2 regions of the Exiguobacterium sp. s91 genome follow, and region 1 is predicted to be linked to the other one. Evidence: riboswitches for the same ligand, from Rfam matches in the RefSeq annotation. Region 1 holds a riboswitch; the other holds the start of a gene.
The links. A riboswitch is a leader RNA that binds a small molecule or an ion and turns the genes downstream of it on or off. The one in region 1 is predicted to bind S-adenosylmethionine.
Positions count from the first base shown of each region.

Region 2: linked by a shared signal. The riboswitch ahead of KNQ06_RS13265 (Na+/H+ antiporter NhaC family protein) and the one ahead of KNQ06_RS00405 (alpha/beta hydrolase) in region 1 are both predicted to bind S-adenosylmethionine.

Region 1 is NZ_JACSMZ010000001.1:68,599-72,583, reverse strand. It holds gene KNQ06_RS00415 (methionine ABC transporter permease) at 1-320, opposite strand, end outside; gene KNQ06_RS00410 (methionine ABC transporter ATP-binding protein) at 310-1,338, opposite strand; SAM riboswitch class I at 1,425-1,528, opposite strand; SAM riboswitch class I at 1,778-1,879, shown strand; gene KNQ06_RS00405 (alpha/beta hydrolase) at 1,947-2,705, shown strand; gene KNQ06_RS00400 (thymidine kinase) at 2,778-3,392, opposite strand; gene KNQ06_RS00395 (DedA family protein) at 3,576-3,985, shown strand, end outside.
Region 2 is NZ_JACSMZ010000003.1:14,281-18,265, reverse strand. It holds gene KNQ06_RS13275 (aldo/keto reductase) at 1-333, opposite strand, end outside; gene KNQ06_RS13270 (hypothetical protein) at 491-694, shown strand; gene KNQ06_RS13265 (Na+/H+ antiporter NhaC family protein) at 738-2,048, opposite strand; SAM riboswitch class I at 2,130-2,234, opposite strand; gene KNQ06_RS13260 (metal ABC transporter solute-binding protein, Zn/Mn family) at 2,304-3,317, opposite strand; gene KNQ06_RS13255 (alpha/beta hydrolase) at 3,487-3,985, shown strand, end outside.

The sequences.
Region 1 (3,985 bases):
ATCAGACGCGCCATGTACGGTGCAGCGTAAAAGACGAGCGGGACGATGGCGGCTTCTGTTCCGATCGATGTCTGAACGATCAAGCGCGTCAACGGGATGATCGCGACGAGTAAGATGATGAACGGAATCGAGCGGAAAATATTGACGATACTGTTGAAGAACGTGAACAGCGGGACATTTTCAAGCAATGCTCCTTTTCGCGTGACGACAAGCAGGATCCCGAGTGGTAAGCCGATCAAGGTCGAGAATAAGAGCGAAACGGATACCATCGTCATCGTCTGCAAAAATGCTGTCCAGATATCACTGTAATTAACTAGCATGAGCAAGTACCTCCTCGACCGTCACCTGTGCCTGATCGATGTAGTGTAACGCTCGTTTCACTTCAGCCTGCTCACCAATCAACTCGACGAGTAAGGTGCCGAACGGCGTATCCTGCAACTCCGTGATGCTACCGTGCAAGATGTTGACATCGACGTCAAAGCGTTTCGCAACTTGCGATAAGAGCGGCTGCCCGGTGTGATGTCCGAGGAAATGAATCTTATAGATCGGATTCGCATTCCGGGACTCGATCAACTGGCGAATCGATGCTGGAATCTCGTCGTGCATGACGGAGCGGACGAAGTTCTGTGCTGTCTCGGTCTGCGGGTTTGAAAAGACATCAAAGACCGTTCCTGACTCGATCAGTTTCCCAGCTTCAATGACAGCGACGCGGTCGCAAATCTCCCGAATGACGCCCATCTCGTGGGTGATCAAGAGAATCGTGATCCCGTACTCCGCATTGATACGTTTTAATAACTGGAGAATATGATGTGTCGTTTGGGGATCGAGTGCTGACGTCGCTTCGTCACATAAGAGGACGGAAGGTTGCGTCGCGAGTGCCCGGGCGATACCAACGCGCTGTTTCTGCCCACCCGACAATTGATCCGGATAATGATCCGCCTTGTCCGCGAGATCGACGAATTCGAGTAACTCCGTCACCCGGCGGCGAATTTCGTCTTTCTTGACGCCTGCGAGAACGAGTGGTTTCGCGACATTCGCAAAGACCGTGTTCGCATTCAATAGATTGAAGTGCTGAAAGATCATCCCGATCCGTTGTTTTGCTTGGCGCAATTTTTTCGGAGACAGTTGCGTTAAATCTTCTCCATCGACCGTCACCGTTCCTGACGTCGGTCGTTCTAATAGATTGACACAGCGGAGTAGTGAACTTTTTCCGGCACCGCTAAAGCCGATGACACCAAAGATTTCGCCTTTTTCGATCGTCAGGTCGACACCGTCGAGCGCTGCGATCGTCTGATCTTTCGTGACGTACGTTTTCTTGACTTGATGAAATGCGATCATTCCGTTTTCCCCCTTCATTCAACAAAAAAGGTCCCTTCTTGAGAAACAAGAAGAGACCTGGATCCGCACAGTGGCAGAATCCACTCTACTCATCTCTCAGACATCTGTCTGATGGAATTGGCACAGTGCTCATAATGAGTCTGTTGCCGAGGTTTCGTAGGGCCAGTCCCTCCACCTCTCTGGATAAGTATTGCGGTATGAAATTCGTATGTGTGTTGTTGCGTTGTTGCTTATGTCGTAAAACTAATTTTTACATTACGGGTCGAAACTTTAAAAGTCAACCAACTTTGCAAAAATAATCCATTTGGCGCATATCGATGGATGAACAAGTTATGAGTTAGCTTACTCAACGGATCATGATTCGTCAAGAAAGATTTGACAAGTCATTTTTGGTCGTGCTACCATCGTTTCAATGATTATTCCGACAATTCCAATATGATATTTATCAAGAGTGAACGAGAGACCTGGCTCTATGACTTCACGGCAACCTGCAATCTGTAAGGTGCTCCGACCAGCAAAGCGCGGCTTTGGATGATACGGTGAAAAACTCGTGGGCGTCCAAGCAGTGACGTCGACGAGTTTTTTTCATGAATGGAGGAAAAATAGTAATGATGAACTATCCTGTATTGACTGGTGCTGAAGCGTTTTATTTTCAAGGTGGACCGATCGGTATTCTAATCTGTCATGGTTTTAATGCCACTCCGCAAAGTGTCCGCGACGTCGGTGAGGCATTCGCTGCTGAAGGTTTTACCGTCTATGCCCCGCGCTTACGCGGACATGGAACGAACGTCCGCGAGTTTGAACAATCGACTGCTCGATGTTGGAAGCAAAGCCTGCAAGACGGCTATGAACGTTTACAAGAAACATGCGATCAAGTCTTCGTCATCGGTCAATCGATGGGTGCGACGCTTGCACTGTCACTCGCTGCTGACGGCATTCCGTTTGCCGGCATCATTACGATCAATGCCGCACTTTCCGTTCCATCCTATGAAGCACTTTCGTTCGAGGACGGTCCACAGTACTTACCGGAAGGGGCACCGGACATCAAACGGTCTGCTTTCGAAATCATCTATGACCTCGTTCCAAGTCGTTGTGCGTTCGAACTCGTCCGTCTGATGGATGAAACGAAAGGACGCTTAGGATCAATCCTTCTGCCGACATTAATTCTCTACTCGGCGACCGATCACGTCGTCCCGCCGTCGAGCTCGGATTATCTGCATCAGCACATCGGAACGAATGATAAACGAAGCTACTGTTTACTGAACTCGTACCACGTCGCGACCCTCGATCATGATCAGGATTTGATCGTTCGTGAGACGATCCGCTTTATCGAACGCTCAAGCCGGTTCTCACAGGAAACGGGATAATAAAAAAACAGCTATTCACTTAAAAGCGAATAGCTGTTACATCAAAGGACGACCGCGATCGGTACGTCTTTTTTAATTTTCTTGGTGCTGCACCGATTGGAGCGGCTTCGGCTTTCCAGGCACCTCATGGCAATGGCGGCACCGTGGCTCATACGATTCTGAAGCGCCCACTAGGATGATCGGATCATCGTAGTTCGCTGGTTTTCCATCAATCAACCGTTGTGTCCGGGAAGCCGGATCACCACACGAAAGACAGATGGCTTGCAGCTTCGTCACGAATTCTGCGCGCGCCAGTAATTCCGGCATCTTGCCGAATGGCTCTGCCCGGAAATCTTGATCAAGGCCTGCACAAATGACGCGTTTTCCGTCTTGTGCAAGTGCTTCGATGACTTGTACGATCTCATCATCAAAGAATTGAACTTCATCGATTCCGACGATTTGTGTTTCCTCTGCTACTGCTGCGTAGAGATCGCGACTCGTCGCCATCGGAATCGCCACGACGGAGTTGCCGATATGAGAGACGACATGCTCTTCATGGTACCGGTCGTCGATTGCCGGCTTGAATACTTGAACGGGCAGTTTGCCGTACTGCGCCCGTCTGACACGACGAATCAACTCTTCCGATTTCCCGGAAAACATACTGCCACAAATTACTTCGATCCAGCCGTACTGATTTATTACATGCATCATCGTCCGACACCGTCCTCTAAAAATAGTCACTTTAACGAGTATAGCCCGAAACGGTATCGAGAAAAAGGGTTGACTTCCGGAAATCAAAATTCATTTTTTCTTTACCTAGAATTTTTGTCCTTTCATTCCAACCGTCCCCTATTTCCTGTACACTGAAGAAGAAGACTCTCACGAAAGAAGGTGTCCCCGATTCATCATCTCTTACATGACATCCTGCACCAATACGGTGCCCTTGGTCTCTCCGTCCTTCTCGCAGGTGGTATCGTGGGATTGCCGGTTCCTGATGAGACCCTGCTCGTCCTGTCCGGTTTTTGGATGCATCAAGGCAATCTACCACTCGTCGGTACGATCCTCGCCGCTTACGCCGGCAGTTGTATCGGGATGACGATCAGCTATTTACTCGGATTAAAACTCGGTATGCCACTATTACACCGCGTCGGACCGAAAATGCGTATCTCAGAAAAACATATTCTTTCCGCTGAAGCCGGATTTCGTCGTTACGGAAAATCGGTCTTGATCATCGGTTACTACATACCTGGTCTCCGCCAACTCTCTGCCTTTTTTGCAGGTGTCTCGAAAATGCCGTTTCG
Region 2 (3,985 bases), on a different contig from region 1:
TTCGACCGGCCAGTGGATAAGATAGAGGTCAAGATAATCTGTTTCGAGACGTTCGAGCGATTCTGCGAATGCTTCCTTCGTCCGACCGGCACGAATATCATCGTTCCAGACTTTTGACGTTAAGAAGAGATCCTCACGTTTCACGCCGCTTTCCTTGATTCCTTTTGCGACACCGCGCTCGTTTTTGTAGACAGCAGCCGTATCGATATGACGATAGCCGACACGTAATGCTTCAGCGACAGCAGCAGGTGCTTCTGTCTCTTCATCTACTTGCCAGACACCGAATCCGATTTGGGGAATCGTAATACCGTTTGAAAGTTTTGCGTATTGCATGTGTTACTCCTCCTCATAAAACGTAGTTTAGATTTGCTCGTTTAGTTTAGCATGAACGAACGAAGACGTCCGTTTCCATGCTCATGGAGGAATGAAATAAGGTAAAATAGAAAAGAATCGTGAGATTTAATCGTGTGTTAAAAGAGGGGGAGAAAAGATGGCTCAAAAGAATAAAAAGCTATCCAAATGTACTTGGCTTAGCATTGGCGCCTTGTTAGTAACGCAGGCAGTGGGTCTGTTTCTTAGTGCGCGAAAGTCAGGACGTAATCCATGGGTGTGGGGAGGCGCTGGACTCGTTCAGTTCCCGCTTCCGGCAATCGCTTACTTAATCTTAGAACGACAAGCGAAGCAGAATAAATAATAAAACAGGTCCAATCGTCGACGCGATTGGACCTGTTTTATGGTTACGAAGAAATTTTTTCTTGCTTCGTCGCTGTCTTCTTCATGCGTGGTAAGCCGAAGAAGATGGCAATTGATCCACAGACGAAGAGGAGGAACGGATAGAACAGATACGGAATCAGTTCCGGTGAAGCCGTTTTCGTCAATTCTGCTGCGATCAATAGTTGTGCTCCATACGGAATGATGCCTTGAATACCACAAGAGAAGATATCAAGGATACTCGCCGATTTTTTTCGATCGACTTCATACGTATCGGCGATTTCAGCTGCCAGTGGTCCAGCGACGAGAATCGAGATCGTATTGTTTGCAGTCGCGAGATTCGTTGCACTAACGAGTGCCGCCATACTGAATTCGGCACCACGACGCTGTGAAATCTTGCGTGTCAGCGTCTCTTTTAAGAAGGCGATTCCACCGTTGAACGTAATCAAGCTGACGAGACCACCCATGAGGAGCGTCAAAATGGAGATCTCCGCCATGCCCATCATTCCTTCAGACATCGAGAGGACGAAGCCACTCAAGCCGAAACTACCATCAATCATACCGATGATGCCGGTGAGTAACGTACCACCAATTAAGACAAGAATGACATTGACGCCAAATAGTGCAAGGACGATGACAGCGAGATATGGAATCAACTTGTAGAATTCAAATGCTTTTGCTTCGACGACGTCACCAGAACCAGAAACGAATGCGAGTAGGATGACCGTCAAAATAGCAGCCGGTAGGACGATCATGAAGTTCGTCCGGAATTTATCGCGCATGTTCGTTTTTTGGGTCCGGACGGCGGCAATCGTCGTATCCGAGATGAACGACAAGTTATCGCCGAACATCGATCCACCAACGACAGCAGCCGCTGCGATCGCAACGTTGATGCCTGTCGCTTCATGAATACCGAAGGCGATTGGCGCGAGTGCAGCAATCGTTCCAGTCGATGTCCCCATTGCCATTGAGATGAAGGCAGCGATGATGAACAGACCACTCATGAGGAGCGACGGAGGTAGGAACGTCAAAGCAGCATTAACGGTCGCATCGATGGCGCCGATTGCTTCTGCTGTTCCAGAAAACGTACCGGCTAGTAAGAAGATGAAGACCATGATCATGATATCAGGATTTCCGGCACCCGTTGCGATTCGTTCGACCGTTTGATTGATGGATCCTTTCGTCGTGATTGCAGCAAAAATCAAAGCGATCAGTGCGGCGATAAGGATCGGAAATTTGTAAAAGTCGTCATAGAAGATCCCGGCTCCGATGAAGAGAACTAGGAATACGACGAGGGGAAGCAGTGCCCATTTGTTAGGCGTGATCGTTTCATTCATTGTTGACACCTCGTTTCTCAAAGATACAAAAAAAGACCCCTTCGCAAGAAAGAAGGAGGTCTTTATGAAATAAAGACGCTCTTCTTATCTCTCAAGCTTTCGCTTGCTGGATTTGGCACAGTACGAATCAAATCGTCCGCTGCCGAAACATCATTGGGCCAGTCCCTCCGTTTCTCGCGATAAAAAGAAGTCATTCAATTGTTGTAAAACACGTTTCTTACCGTACCGCATTGAGTAACGCGTGTCAACTGTACTTTACTGAAGTGCCTTTTTCAATGTTTGGACGTTTTCTTCCATCAACTTGAAATAAGAGCTGTTTTGTTGCGCTTTCGTGACCGACTCTAGATTATGAATCGTCACGGATTCAGCTCCGATTTCTTTTTGGATGACACGTGCGACCTTTGGTGAGACCGTCTCTTCGAACGCGACGTATTTCAAATCATGCATCCGTGCTTCTTTCACTAAAGCGGCCAGTTGCTTTTGTGACGGTTCATCGGAAGGAGAAATTCCCGCAATCGGCAGTTGTGTGAAACCATATCGTTCTGCGAGGTAACCGTAAGCGGCATGCGTAACGAGAAGTTCTTTTTTCGATCCATCAGCGACAGCTTGTTTAAATTGTTCGTCCAATTCATCAGCTTGCTGATCGAACGCTTTTAAGTTTTTCTCGAATGTTGCTTTGTCTTTTGGTACTTCTTTTGATAAAGCAGTTGTAATCGAGCGTGCCATTGCTTTTGCGTTGACAGGATCGAGCCAGACGTGTGGATCGTATTTTCCATGGTCATGACCCTCTTCTTCATGCGCATGTTCATCCGTTGCATGATCATCGTGCCCTTCTTCTTCGTGGGCATGTTCGTCTTCACTATGCTCCTCTTCTTCATGTGCATGAAGTGTAGCATCCGATTCTAGCAAGTTGACGTCCTTACTCGTCTCGACGAAGCGGACATCCGTGCCTTTTAGACTCTCCTGGATTTTTTTCGAATACGGCTCGAGCGTCGTACCGGTTAAGAGGAACAAGTCGCCCTTAGCAATCTCGGTGAGTTGTTTTGACGTCGGCTCGTAAGAGTGGGGGTCTGCTCCAGGTGGGACGATCATCTTGACGTTGACTTGATCCCCTCCGATTTCGCGGGCAATAGCAGCCGTCGCGAACGTTGATGCATAGACTTCTGTCTGGGTTTTATCTGAAGTCGATGAATCGGTATTCGAACCGCAAGCAGCGAGAACACTTGCACTTGCGAAAGCGACTGTTAAAGCGGGAATGATTTTTTTCATTATATGATACCTCCATTATTAAAACGTAACTATTCCGATTTGGACTTTCTCACTATAGCGGAACGCTGGTGAAGCGTCAAGTACGAATACCGAGACGTTCGACTTCTTTTAAAACGGGGTAGAAGGATAATAAAGTGAAGAAACTGGCACGTCTTTTGGAGGTGATCAAGTGAAACGTGAAACTGCATGGCTAATGGGGGGAGCTGCGTTATTGACGACGGCAGCAGCGGGAGCGAGTATCTGGAACAATTATGGTGCATTGCTTCGATGGACCGAACCCGCCTTGCCACTCACAGAAAAACAACTTGCACCGCGGACGCTCACCTACAAACAGGTGGGAGACTGCATCTTACAGCTCGATCTCTATTATCCACCGGGAGAAGGACCGTTTCCAGTTGCCATCTATGCACACGGTGGTGCATTCGTTCGTGGAGAGCGCGATGACATGTTCTGCTTTAGTCCAATCGTCGACCGTCTGCTTGAACTCGGAGTTGCCGTCTGTAGTATTGAGTATCGTTTGTTCGAAGAGGGCAGTTATTTTCCGGATAACCTCGAAGATGTACGGGATGCGTTATGTTTTTTGAATAAGGAAGCAGAGGATCTTCGCATTCTAAGAGGACGGATGATGGTATGGGGAGACTCAGCAGGAGCCGCACTCATGCTGACGA